DNA from 3 places in the Cedecea sp. NFIX57 genome. Region 1 is predicted to be linked to each of the others. Evidence: predicted binding sites of a transcription regulator. Region 1 holds the regulator's gene; each other region holds the start of a gene.

Region 1 (4,248 bases):
ACGGAATAGCCGCGGCTGAACAGCTCGCCCAGGTATTCGCGGAACACCGTGGAGTAAAGCTTGTTGCCCTTGAAGGTACGGCGAATAAAGAACGCGCCCAGGCGGCGGAAAATCGGGCCGGCTGGCCAGAAGTTCAGGTTGATCCCGGCGGCGATGTGCGGCGGAACCAGCCCCTGGTGATAAAGCACGTAGGAAAGCAGCAGATAATCCATGTGGCTGCGGTGGCAGGGAACATAGACGATTTCGTGGCCGTCGTGGGCAAGCTGGCGCACGCGCTCGGCGTTATGCACGTTAATGCCCTGATAGAGGCGGTTCCAGGTTAAGCCTAAAACGCGGTCCGTCAGACGTACAGCTTCGTAGGAGAAGTTGGCGGCAATCTCTTCCATCAGGGCAACGGCGTTTTGCTGCGCTTTCTCATGGGAGATCTTCTTGCTGCGGGCTTCATCTTCTACCGCGCGGGCAATCGCTTTTGACGCCAGCAGCTTGTTAAAGAGATCCTGGCGAACCGGCAGGCGCGGGCCAACGGCGGCCAGACGCTGGCGGGCAAAGTGAGTGCGCGCCACGCGAGCCAGTTTTTGGGCGATAATCTTGTCCGTGCCGTGTTCGGTTGCCATACGGCGAAGCGAAACGGGCGGTGAGAAACGCACGAAGCTATCGCGACCCAGCCAGGAAACCGCAAAGAATTTCTGGACGCCGTTCAGCGTGCGTAAAGGCGGATTGATTTCCCCTTTTTCACGCCCTGGCGAGCGGCCGAACATCACGGAAACCGGCACCATCTGCACATCGAGATCGGGATTGCTGCGGTGCAGATCCAGATAATCGTGGAACAGTTTTACCGACTCTTCTTTTGGCGTGTAATAGGTGAAGACGCGCGGCCCGCCGTGGATAAACACGTAGCGCGGCAGCAGTACGCCGTCAATTTCCAGAGGTTCCAGCGGGTCGGGCAGATCGTGATCCAGACATTGGGCACGCAGCGTCAGTAAGTCTGCCTTAGAATTGTAGGGCAGGACGTACATGATGGGGCGTGAAGGGTCCAGACCGAGTTCGGTTTGTGGATCCGCCGGAATAGACTTGCTCTTTACCAGAACGCTTAATGGTAAATTCAGTAATTTGTAGTAAATTCTTGGCCAGCCTGACATAAATGATGTAAAGCCTCAGGTTAATAATGCAAATGCGCCGCAAGGATATCAGAAACTCTGGGGAATTTCTGTGGCGCTGCGATTTAGACTCAATGAGCATTGATGCTCAATCTTTAAAAAGGTTTCCTTGAATGGCGAATAATACCACCGGCATCACCCGCATTATTAAGGCTGCAGGCTACTCATGGAAGGGGCTCCGTGCGGCCTGGATCAACGAAGCTGCCTTTCGTCAGGAGGGCGTGGCTGCGGTTATCGCTATCGCCATCGCCTGCTGGCTGGATGTGGACCCCATCACGCGTATTTTACTGATTGGCTCGGTGGTTTTGGTGATGATTGTCGAAATCCTCAACAGCGCCATTGAAGCACTGGTTGACCGTGTTGGCACCGAGTACCACGAGCTTTCAGGGCGAGCCAAAGATATGGGTTCAGCCGCCGTATTGATAGCGATTATCCTTGCGGTTGCGACCTGGGCCACCTTGCTTTGGTCACATTTGCGATAGCTCTTCCAGAATAGTTTAAGTCGCTGGTTTTTTGCTTAATTTGTGGTTTCAAAATCGCCCGGGGCTGTATATACTCACAGCATGACTGTATAAACACCCAGGGGGCGGAATGAAAGCACTAACTACCAGGCAGCAAGAGGTGTTTGATCTCATTCGGGATCATATCAACCAGACCGGCATGCCACCTACGCGCGCCGAAATTGCACAACGTCTGGGGTTCCGTTCTCCAAACGCCGCGGAAGAGCATCTGAAAGCGCTGGCACGTAAAGGTGCCATTGAGATTGTTTCTGGCGCATCACGCGGCATTCGTCTGCTGGTTGAAGAAGAAAATGGCCTGCCGCTGGTGGGCCGTGTTGCAGCCGGTGAGCCGCTGCTGGCGCAGCAGCACATCGAAGGCCACTACCAGGTTGACCCTTCTCTGTTCAAACCGAATGCCGATTTCCTGCTGCGCGTCAGCGGCATGTCGATGAAAGATATCGGCATCATGGACGGTGATTTATTAGCGGTACACAAAACTCAGGACGTACGTAATGGCCAGGTCGTTGTCGCGCGTATCGACGATGAAGTGACCGTAAAACGCCTGAAAAAGCAGGGTAACACCGTGCACCTGCTGCCGGAAAACAGCGAATTCCAGCCTATTGTGGTCGATCTTCGCGAGCAGAGTTTTAGCATTGAAGGCCTGGCCGTCGGGGTTATCCGCAACGGTGAATGGCTGTAACGCCTCTTCCGGTGGTGCGGTAAATATGCCGTGCCACCTGCTTTAAATTCCCCTCTATTATCCTCTGGATCATTCCCATGCGATTCTTTTCGTCAACGGATGGTGCGCTGTGGCGGCTTGCGCTGCCGATGATTTTTTCCAACATTACCGTGCCGTTACTGGGCCTGGTCGATACCGCGGTCATTGGCCATCTTGATAGCCCAACCTATCTCGGCGGGGTCGCTATCGGTGCCACGGCGACCAGTTTCCTCTTTATGCTGCTGCTTTTTCTGCGCATGAGCACCACCGGGTTAACGGCACAGGCGTTTGGCGCGAACGATCCGCAGCGACTGGCGCGCGCGCTGGTTCAACCCCTGATGCTGGCGCTGATAGCCGGGCTGGCTATCGTGGTCCTGCGTTATCCACTGATCAACCTTGCGCTGCACGTTGTTGGCGGCAATGACGAGGTGCTGTATCAGGCAAGGCGCTTCCTGGAAATCCGCTGGCTGAGCGCCCCCGCATCGCTGGCTAACCTCGTGCTGTTAGGCTGGCTGCTGGGCGTTCAGTATGCGCGAGCGCCGGTCATTCTGTTGGTCGTCGGCAACCTGATTAATATCGTGCTCGATCTCTGGCTGGTGATGGGGCTGCACATGAACGTGCAGGGGGCGGCGCTGGCCACGGCGGTGTCCGAATATGCCACGTTTATCATCGGCCTAGTGATGGTGCGCAAAGTGATGAAGCTGCGGGGCATCAGTTGGGCTCGTCTTAAAACGGCCTGGCAGGGGGATTTGCGTAAGCTGCTGGCGCTTAATCGCGACATCATGCTGCGTTCGCTGCTGCTGCAAATCTGCTTTGCTTCTATCACCATTTTTGGTGCGCGTCTTGGCAGTGAAATTGTCGCCGTTAACGCCGTACTGATGACGCTGCTGACCTTCACCGCCTATGCGCTCGATGGCTTTGCTTACGCCGTGGAGGCCCATTCAGGGCAGGCTTACGGGGCGCGTAACCGTGGGCAGTTGCTCGAGGTTTGGGGGGCTGCGTGCAGGCAGGCGGGGCTGGTTGCGATAGCGTTTGCCGCTATTTATGCCTTTGCCGGGGAGCAAATTGTTGCCCTGCTTACCTCTCTGCCGGAGCTTCGTGTTCTGGCAAACCATTATCTTGCCTGGCAGGTTATTTTGCCGGTAGTGGGCGTTTGGTGCTACCTGCTGGATGGCATGTTTATCGGCGCGACACGGGGTGCCGAAATGCGAAACAGCATGGCGGTTGCGGCATTGGGTTTTGGCGTGACGATGCTTACGCTGCCTTTGTGGGGCAACCACGCCCTGTGGCTGTCGCTGGCGGTGTTTTTAGCCTTGCGCGGCCTGTCGCTTGGCGTCATCTGGCGACGCCACTGGCGCAATAACACCTGGTTCGCTGCATCGGGCAGCCATTGATCGCGCTGCCTGACGCTCGTTAACCCATCTTCTATCGTGCTGATTTCTCTTTTTTAAGGCGAGGAATTAGCATGTCATCGCTTTTAATGATGGTTAAAGATTCTGAGTTTTAAATTTAACTCAGAATCCTTGTCTACAATTACCTTTACATCCAGCAGACAGTGGGTGTGCTCCAGAAAGTCAGCATCCTGCAGCCCGGATGCACAAACCTAAACCGAACGATGAGGAGATGACGATGAATAAGGACGAAATCGGCGGTAACTGGAAGCAGTTCAAAGGTACGATCAAAGAGAAATGGGGTAAGCTGACCGATGACGATATGACCGTCATCGAAGGGAAGCGTGACCAGCTGGTGGGTAAAATCCAGGAACGCTACGGCTACGCCAAAGACCAGGCAGAGAAAGAAGTGAAGGACTGGGAGTCCGGGAGCAAATACCGCTGGTAACCTGGCGGCCCCTCAAATGTGCTACTCAGTAAGA
Region 2 (4,248 bases), on a different contig from region 1:
TATTCCCGCCGCCGATAACCGCGACTTTCTGGTTGCGATAGAAGAAACCGTCACAGGTGGCGCAGGCAGAAACGCCGCGGCCTTTGAAGGCTTCTTCGGAAGGCAGGCCAAGGTAGCGTGCAGATGCGCCGGTCGCGATGATCAGCGCGTCACAGGTATATTCGCCGCTGTCGCCCACCAGGCGGAAAGGACGGTTCTGCAGATCGACACTGGTGATGTGGTCGAACAGAATTTCAGTTTCGAACTTAGCCGCATGCTCGTGCATACGTTCCATCAGTAACGGACCAGTCAGGTCGTTAGGATCGCCAGGCCAGTTTTCGACTTCGGTTGTGGTGGTCAGCTGACCGCCTTTTTCCATCCCGGTAATCAGAACCGGTTTTAAGTTGGCGCGTGCAGCATAGACCGCTGCGGTATAGCCCGCAGGGCCGGAGCCAAGAATAAGCAGCTTACTGTGTTTAGCTGTGCCCATGAGATCCTCATTGAACGTTTACAGACAATGGGGATGATTGTAGGGAATTCGTTGCATTAAAAAAAGAGTGCAGCAATGTTGTTAACGATGTGTGTCATTGATGCTGCCTATAAGCCCAATGAATATCGCCGTCATGTGCATAAATAATCATTGTAATAGCACGGTAATCACGGGGCGAAAATGATGAATAATCATCAGCCAAAAGGAATATCTGGCACGTTCCACTAAAAATAGATGTTTTGCTTTGACAATCCCCTAAGCATTTGCGAAAACATTCGAGGAAGAAAAACATTTGGTGATGTGGAAGCCGCGTGCTCTCGCGCAAACCTGATGCAAATTTACCGAGTTATTGAAATTTACGCATGACGTGGACAGACGCTATGCGTGATGTCGATAGCAGCCGCAAGGCATCGGTCTTCTCACGTACACCCTGAACATTGACGTCACCAGGGTTATGGCAGGTGAAGGAAGGAATAGAGAGAGACAATAATAATGGTAGATAGCAAGAAGCGCCCGGGCAAAGATCTCGACCGTATCGATCGCAATATTCTCAACGAATTGCAAAAGGATGGGCGCATTTCTAACGTTGAGCTTTCCAAGCGTGTTGGGCTTTCGCCGACGCCGTGCCTTGAGCGCGTTCGTCGTCTGGAACGTCAGGGTTTTATTCAGGGCTATACGGCGCTGTTAAACCCGCATTATCTGGATGCCTCGCTGCTGGTATTTGTTGAGATTACTCTGAATCGTGGCGCCCCGGATGTGTTTGAGCAATTTAACGCCGCAGTGCAGAAACTTGAAGAAATTCAAGAGTGTCATCTCGTATCCGGTGATTTCGACTACTTGTTGAAAACACGCGTGCCGGATATGTCGGCGTATCGTAAACTCTTAGGTGAGACCCTGCTGCGTCTGCCGGGCGTGAACGACACCCGTACTTATGTTGTCATGGAAGAGGTCAAACAGAGTAACCGTTTGGTCATTAAGACCCGTTAATACGGGCCAGGTGCAAAATTGGCGTATTTTGGTTACACTCCTGGGAATCCATACAGCAACAGCTCCGGCAGGCCGCCGGTGCTGTTGTCTCCATTGAGTTTAAGGACCTGGAGAGCCTTTCTTGAGCCAGGAATATACCGAAGATAAAGAAGTAACATTGCGGAAACTGAGCAGCGGGCGCCGTTTACTCGAGGCTTTGCTGATCCTTGTCGCCTTATTCGCCATCTATTTGATGGTTGCCTTGTTAAGCTTTAACCCCTCAGACCCCAGTTGGTCGCAAACCGCATGGCATGAGCCAATCCATAATCTGGGTGGCGCGCCGGGAGCGTGGTTTGCCGATACGCTGTTCTTCATTTTTGGCGTGATGGCCTACACCATTCCGGTGATCATCATCGGTGGCTGTTGGTTCACCTGGCGCCAGCGCGGCAGTGAAGAGTTCATCGATTATTTTGCCGTTTCGCTGCGCCTAATCGGCGTCCTTGCGATGGTGTTGACCTCATGCGGGCTGGCGGCCATCAATGCGGACGATATCTGGTATTTCGCTTCGGGCGGCGTGCTGGGCAGCTTGCTTAGCACCGCGATGATGCCGCTGTTGAACAGCAGCGGTGGCACAATTGCGCTGCTTTGCGTTTGGGCCGCGGGCCTGACACTGTTCACCGGCTGGTCATGGGTCAGCATCGCCGAGAAACTCGGTAGCGCAGTGCTTACCGTGCTGACTTTTGCCAGCAACCGCACCCGTCGGGATAACACCTGGCAGGATGAGGATGAATACGAAGAAGAGCATGACGCAGACGTAGCGCCGCAGGTTTCTGCTGAGAAACGCGAATCCCGTCGTGCGCGTATTTTACGCGGTGCACTTGCGCGCAAGCAGCGCCTGTCACAGAAGTTTGCTAATCCTAACGGTCGCAAAACGGATGCTGCATTGTTCTCTGGCAAACGTATGGACGATGCTGAAGACGACGTGTTGTTCAGCGCGCGTGGGGTAGAAGCCGATCCGAACGATGTACTGTTCTCCGGGCATAAAGCGACTTTGCCTGAAGATCAGGAATACGATCCGCTGTTCAGTGGACATTCTGCCGTTGAACCTATAGCTGCTGCGGTCGCGGCGACAACGGCTAATCAGTCTTGGGCTGCGCCAGTACCGCCGGTTGCGCCAATGCCGCCAGTATCAACACCGGCACCTGCTGTTGACGCTGAGCCTGCTGCCCCAGCGATTGCCTGGGAACCGGCACCGACAACGGTCACACCAGAACCGGTTATTGCGCCAGCCCCGGATCATTACACTTCGCCGCACCCGGCAAGCATACAACAGCAGATTGTGCCTGAGACACATCAAAGCTGGTCTGAACCTGTTGTGCCAGTGGCTCAGCCAGTCGTTGAACCACAGCCTGCGCCTGAGCCGGTAGAAGAGGTGAAATACGTTCGCCCGCCGATGTACCACTTTGAAGAAGTCGAAGAGAAGCGAGCTCGCGAACGTGAACAGCTTGCGGCGTGGTACCAACCAGTCAATGAGCCAAAGCCTGATCCTTACAACTATGCGCCTGTAAAATCTGTGACACCGGAGCAGGCTCAACCTTCGATACCGACACCTGCGCCCGTTTCCGCGCCGTTATCGGCACCCGAAATGCCAGTGTCGGATGTAACGCAGGCTGCCTCAGGTGTTCAGCAGGCAGTAAAAACTGCGGCGACTGCGGCAGCATTTTCACCCGTATTCAGTATCGCCAGTGATGCGCCACGTCCGCAGGTAAAAGAAGGCATTGGCCCTCAACTGCCGCGCCCAAACCGGGTACGCGTTCCAACTCGTCGTGAACTGGCGTCCTACGGCATAAAACTGCCTTCCCAGCGAATGGCTGAAGAGCAGGCAAGACTCGCTGAGAACCAGCAGTCTGAAGACGATTACGGCGATGAAGGCGATGCGCTGCAGCAGCACGAACTGGCCCGCCAGTTTGCAGCTCAGCAACAGCAACGCTATGGCGAAGAATACGAAGACGAAAGCTGGTCTGAAGAACAGCAGGCTGAGGCGGAAGAAGCGGAACTTGCGCGTCAGTTTGCTGCGCAGCAGCAACAGCGCTACAGCGAGCAGCCGCAGCAAAATAATGCGCCGTTCTCCCTGGACGATTTTGATTTCCAGTCATCGTTGAAGGAGCTGGTGGATGATACGCCGAGCGAGCCGTTGTTTACCCCGAGCTTTGAACCGGCCTCGCAGCCAGTTCAGCACAGTCAACCAGCGGCACAGCCTTCTCAATATGTTCAGGCGGCTCAGCATCAGCCCGCTGCGCCAGAGCCAAAAGAGAGCCTGATCCATCCGTTCTTGATGCGCAACGGTGACGACCGCCCACTTCAGAAGCCGACCACGCCGCTGCCGTCACTGGATCTACTGACTTCTCCTCCAACTGAGGTTGAACCAGTAGATACCTTTGCGATGGAGCAGATGGCGCGTCTGGTAGAAGCGCGTTTGGCTGATTACCGTATCAAAGCCGATGTCGTGGACTATTCTCCGGGCCCGGTTATCACCCGATTTGAACTTGATTTAGCTCCGGGCGTGAAGGCTGCCCGTATCTCTAACCTTTCCCGTGACCTGGCGCGTTCACTCTCCACTGTCGCCGTGCGTGTGGTTGAGGTTATTCCGGGTAAACCTTACGTTGGCCTTGAGCTGCCTAATAAAAAGCGCCAGACCGTGTATCTGCGAGAAGTGCTCGACTGCGCTAAATTCCGCGACAACGGCTCTCCGTTGACCGTGGTTCTGGGTAAAGACATCGGCGGTGAGCCTGTGGTTGCAGACCTGGCGAAGA
Region 3 (4,248 bases), on a different contig from region 1:
GATGGACGGCGCATTTGGCCTGCAGGCAGGCTGGATGCAGGCCGATATCCTGATCAACACCGACTCCGAAACGGAAGGTGAGATCTACATGGGCTGCGCGGGCGGGATCGACTTTATCACTACGCTGCCGCTGCAGCGTGAAGCGGTTCCTGCCGGGTTTGACACCTTCAAGCTGACCATCAAAGGGCTGAAAGGCGGCCACTCCGGCGCAGATATTCATCTGGGCCTGGGTAACGCCAACAAGCTGCTGGCTCGCTTCCTGCTGGCTCAAACAGCCGGGCTGGACATTCGTCTGCTCGATCTGAACGGCGGCACCCTGCGCAACGCGATTCCACGCGAAGCCTTCGCCACGCTGGCCGTGCCTGCGGCGAAAGCGGCCGAGCTGAAGTCTGCGGCTAATGACTATCTGGCCGTTCTGAAAAACGAGCTGTCTGCGGTAGAGAAAAACATTACTGTTCTGGTGGAAGCCACAACGTCTGACAAACAGGCGCTGACCGCGAAAACTCGCAATACCTTCCTGCACCTGCTGAACGCGACGCCAAACGGCGTGATTCGTAACTCAGATGAAGTGAAAGGCGTGGTTGAGACTTCCCTGAACGCGGGCGTCGTAACCATGAGCGATGACAGCGCAGAAATTATCTGCCTGATTCGTTCCCTGATCGATTCCGGTAAAGACTATGTGGTCAGCGTGCTGGAGTCCCTGGGTGAACTGGCCGGGGCAAAAACCGTGGCGAAAGGCAGCTATCCTGGCTGGCAGCCGGACGCTAAGTCTCCGGTGATGGCCCTGGTGCGTGAGACTTACCAGAAGTTGTTCAACAAAACGCCGAACATCATGGTTATCCACGCCGGTCTGGAATGCGGTCTGTTCAAAAAGCCGTACCCGGAGATGGACATGGTTTCCATCGGGCCAACGATTACCGGCCCGCATTCCCCGGACGAGCAGGTACATATTGAGAGCGTTGGCCAGTACTGGATTCTGCTGACCGAGTTGCTGAAGGCGATTCCGGCGAAGTAAGTTTCCCCTCCCCCTACCCCTCTCCCTTCAAGGGATAGGGGATTTTCTTTATCTGCCTTACTTTCCGCTTTCTCCCTGACGATTTCTCTAAAATCGAGAGAGGATCTTCTTTGTCTGCCTTACTTTCAGCGATAACGCTGTTTTTCTCCTTCTCCCTTCCTGGAAGAAGGCCGGGATGAGGGTCTTATTTACAATCCCAGCAGCAACTGCCTCTCCAGTTGCGGATCAAGCAGGGTCACATGCAACCCCACCAGCCGGACGCCGCGCCCTCCCCGCCGCTCCTCCCAGGTTTTACGGGCGGTGGCGATCAGATCTTCTTTATTCAGCTTCGGCCAGACGTGTTCCTGGGTCGTCAGTTGGAAGTCATTAAACTTGAGCTTAATGCCCTGCCGGGCGATGCGCAGATCGGCCCGCTCTTTGGCCAGCCGCCGCTCAAGCTCCGGGTACAGGCGTTCGATAATTTCTTCGCACTCATGCCACTCGTGAATGTCTTCCGCCAGCGTCCGCTCTACCCCCACCGACTTTCTCTGGCGATCGTTACTGATCTCCCGCTCATCAATGCCCTGGCTGCGCTCCCAAAGTACCCGGCCAAATTTCCCAAAGCGCTTTAACAGCATGGCCAGGTCCGCATTTTGCACGTCGGCGCAGGTTCGCAGGCCAAGGGTTTCGAGCTTCGCCGCAGTCACTTTACCTACACCGGGGATTTTCCCCAGCGGCAGCGTTGCCAAAAAGTCCGGCACCTGGTCGGGCGTAATCACATACTGGCCGTTCGGTTTATTGAGGTCGGAAGCGATTTTTGCCAGAAACTTAATAGGTGCAATACCGGCCGAGGCGGTCAGGTTCAGTTCGTCGGCGATGGCCTGGCGAATTTCGCGGGCCATCAACGTGGCCGATCCCTGGCAGTGCTCGCTATGAGTGACGTCCAGGTAGGCTTCATCCAGCGACAAAGGTTCGATGAGCGGGGTATAGCGGGAGAAGATTTCGCGGATATGGTCAGAGGCTTCTTTGTAAGCCTCAAATCGCCCAGGCAGAAGAGTAAGGTGTGGACACAGTTTCAGCGCCATCGCGGTCGACATCGCGCTGCGCACGCCATATTTTCTGGCAGGATAGTTCGCCGTGCTGATCACACCGCGCCGCTGGGCGCTGCCGCCAATGGCCAGTGGAATATCGCGCAGGGTCGGATTATCACGCATCTCAACGGCGGCAAAAAAGCAGTCCATATCGACATGAATGATTTTGCGCATATCCACTCAACCAGAAAAACAACACTGGATAAGTATACAGTTAATTTTCGAAATGAGGAAACTGTCGCGGGCTGGCGATTAACACCCCAGTGAATGTCGTCACGATGGGCATAGAGTGACGCACCGCAAAAACGCCAATTGATTCCAATAAAATGTGTAAACGCGCCTTTCCGGAACTTGCGAAAATCACCCACAATGCTAATGTGAGCGCAATCCTGTACAGAATTTTCTGATTTCGGGTCCCTTTAGCCGTCCTGGCTGTTAGTTTCAGGTTTATCAAGGAATCAAGCAGTATGCGTAAGATCGCACTGATTATTGCGATGCTCTCTATGCCGTTTTTCTCTTTCGCCAGCCTGCTTAATAGCAGCGGTGTCGCCGCCCCTGTCGGCAAAGATAGCAGACAGCAGCTAATGGGCTCCCCGGTTTATATTCAAATCTTTAAAGAAGAGCGCACCCTGGAACTGTGGGTGAAGATGGGCGAGCAGTATCAGCTCCTCAACAGCTACCGCATCTGTAACTATTCCGGCGGCCTGGGGCCAAAACAGCGTCAGGGCGATTTTAAAAGCCCGGAAGGTTTTTACAGCGTTGATCGCAGTCAGTTAAAACCGGACAGCCGCTTCTATAAAGCGATTAATATCGGCTTCCCGAATGAATTTGACCGCGCTCACGGCTATGAAGGGAAATACCTGATGATTCATGGCGCCTGCGTGTCGATTGGCTGCTATGCCATGACCGACTCCGGCATCGACGAAATCTTCCAGTTTGTGACCGGGGCTTTGGTGTTTGGCCAGCCGCGCGTGCAGGTCAGTATTTTCCCGTTCCGCATGACCGACGCCAATATGGAACGCCACAAGTACTCCACCTACATCAACTTCTGGAAAGAGCTGAAACCGGGCTATGACTACTTCGCGGCTAACCATCAGCCACCGGGCGTGGCCGTGGTCAGCGGGAACTACATAATCAGCAAACCTGCCGTGATGACGCCAGTTCAGCCGCAGCTGGCTTCAAACTATAAGCTCACCGAGGCAAAATAACGCCGACTTGCCTGGCTCAATTTTGTGCCAGGTTTCGTTGGCGGTCAGCGGCTGAGTCGCAATGACCGTGACCACATCGTTCGGTGTGGTCTCTTCCTGAAAATCAATTTCCACGTCCTGATCCAGCAGTTTAGCGACGCCGAATGGCGCTCTGCGGGTGATCCAGAACAGGTTCGTCGAGCAAAACGCCATCACATAGCGCCCGTCCGACAACAGCATGTTAAACACGCCCTTCTCTCTTAGCTCTGCACCCAGTTCAGTGATGTAGCGGAACACCGCTTCCATATTGCCCGGCGTGCGCGGGTAGCGCTGAGTGAGTTTATGCAGCAGCCAGCAGAACGCCTGCTCGCTGTCCGTTTCACCAATCGGGCGGAACGTCCCCGTTTCCAGCGTGCGATAACCCTTTAGCTGCCCGTTATGGGCATAGGTCCAGTTGCGGCCCCACAGTTCGCGGGTGAACGGATGGGTATTTTCCAGCGCCACTTTGCCGCGGTTCGCCTGGCGAATGTGCGCCACAACCGAGCAGGATTTAATCGGGTAGTCCTGGACGAGGCGGGCGATGGGCGAGTTAAAGCTCGGCTGCGGATCTTTAAAAGTACGGCACCCCTTCCCTTCGTAGAAGGTAATACCCCAGCCGTCTTTATGGGGGCCTGTTCCGCCTCCGCGCTGCACCAGTCCGGTAAAACTAAAACAGATATCCGTCGGTACGTTGGCACTCATCCCGAGCAGTTCGCACATCTCTTCTCTCCCACAACGAATGCCCCTGCTCCGGGAGGAGCAGGGGCATTACGGGCTAAGCTTTAACCATTTCTTTTTCGATTAACTGAATCAGGATGTGGATCACTTTGATGTGAATTTCCTGAATGCGGTCCGCATAGCCGAAGTGCGGCACGCGAATTTCGATGTCTGCCGTACCGGCCATTTTGCCGCCGTCTTTACCGGTCAGGGTAATGAC

The links. The regulator LexA, encoded in region 1, represses DNA repair genes until DNA is damaged. The targets are predictions, from matches to a motif close to TNCTGTATGTACATACAGNA.
Region 2: the regulator LexA is predicted to act here: its motif matches at 1,495-1,514, upstream of B9Y90_RS17025 (DNA translocase FtsK 4TM domain-containing protein).
Region 3: the regulator LexA is predicted to act here: its motif matches at 2,282-2,301, upstream of dinB (DNA polymerase IV).

What each region holds. Positions count from the first base shown of each region.
Region 1 covers NZ_FXAS01000011.1:39,764-44,011, forward strand. The annotation lists gene plsB (glycerol-3-phosphate 1-O-acyltransferase PlsB) at 1-1,139, opposite strand, end outside; gene B9Y90_RS11295 (diacylglycerol kinase) at 1,271-1,639, shown strand; gene lexA (transcriptional repressor LexA) at 1,749-2,357, shown strand; gene dinF (MATE family efflux transporter DinF) at 2,435-3,769, shown strand; gene B9Y90_RS11310 (CsbD family protein) at 4,005-4,214, shown strand.
Region 2 covers NZ_FXAS01000019.1:88,903-93,150, forward strand. The annotation lists gene trxB (thioredoxin-disulfide reductase) at 1-469, opposite strand, end outside; gene lrp (leucine-responsive transcriptional regulator Lrp) at 962-1,456, shown strand; gene B9Y90_RS17025 (DNA translocase FtsK 4TM domain-containing protein) at 1,578-4,248, shown strand, end outside.
Region 3 covers NZ_FXAS01000004.1:11,311-15,558, reverse strand. The annotation lists gene pepD (beta-Ala-His dipeptidase) at 1-1,015, shown strand, start outside; gene dinB (DNA polymerase IV) at 1,204-2,259, opposite strand; gene dpaA (peptidoglycan meso-diaminopimelic acid protein amidase) at 2,553-3,293, shown strand; gene B9Y90_RS03960 (class II glutamine amidotransferase) at 3,264-4,031, opposite strand; gene lpcA (D-sedoheptulose 7-phosphate isomerase) at 4,087-4,248, opposite strand, start outside.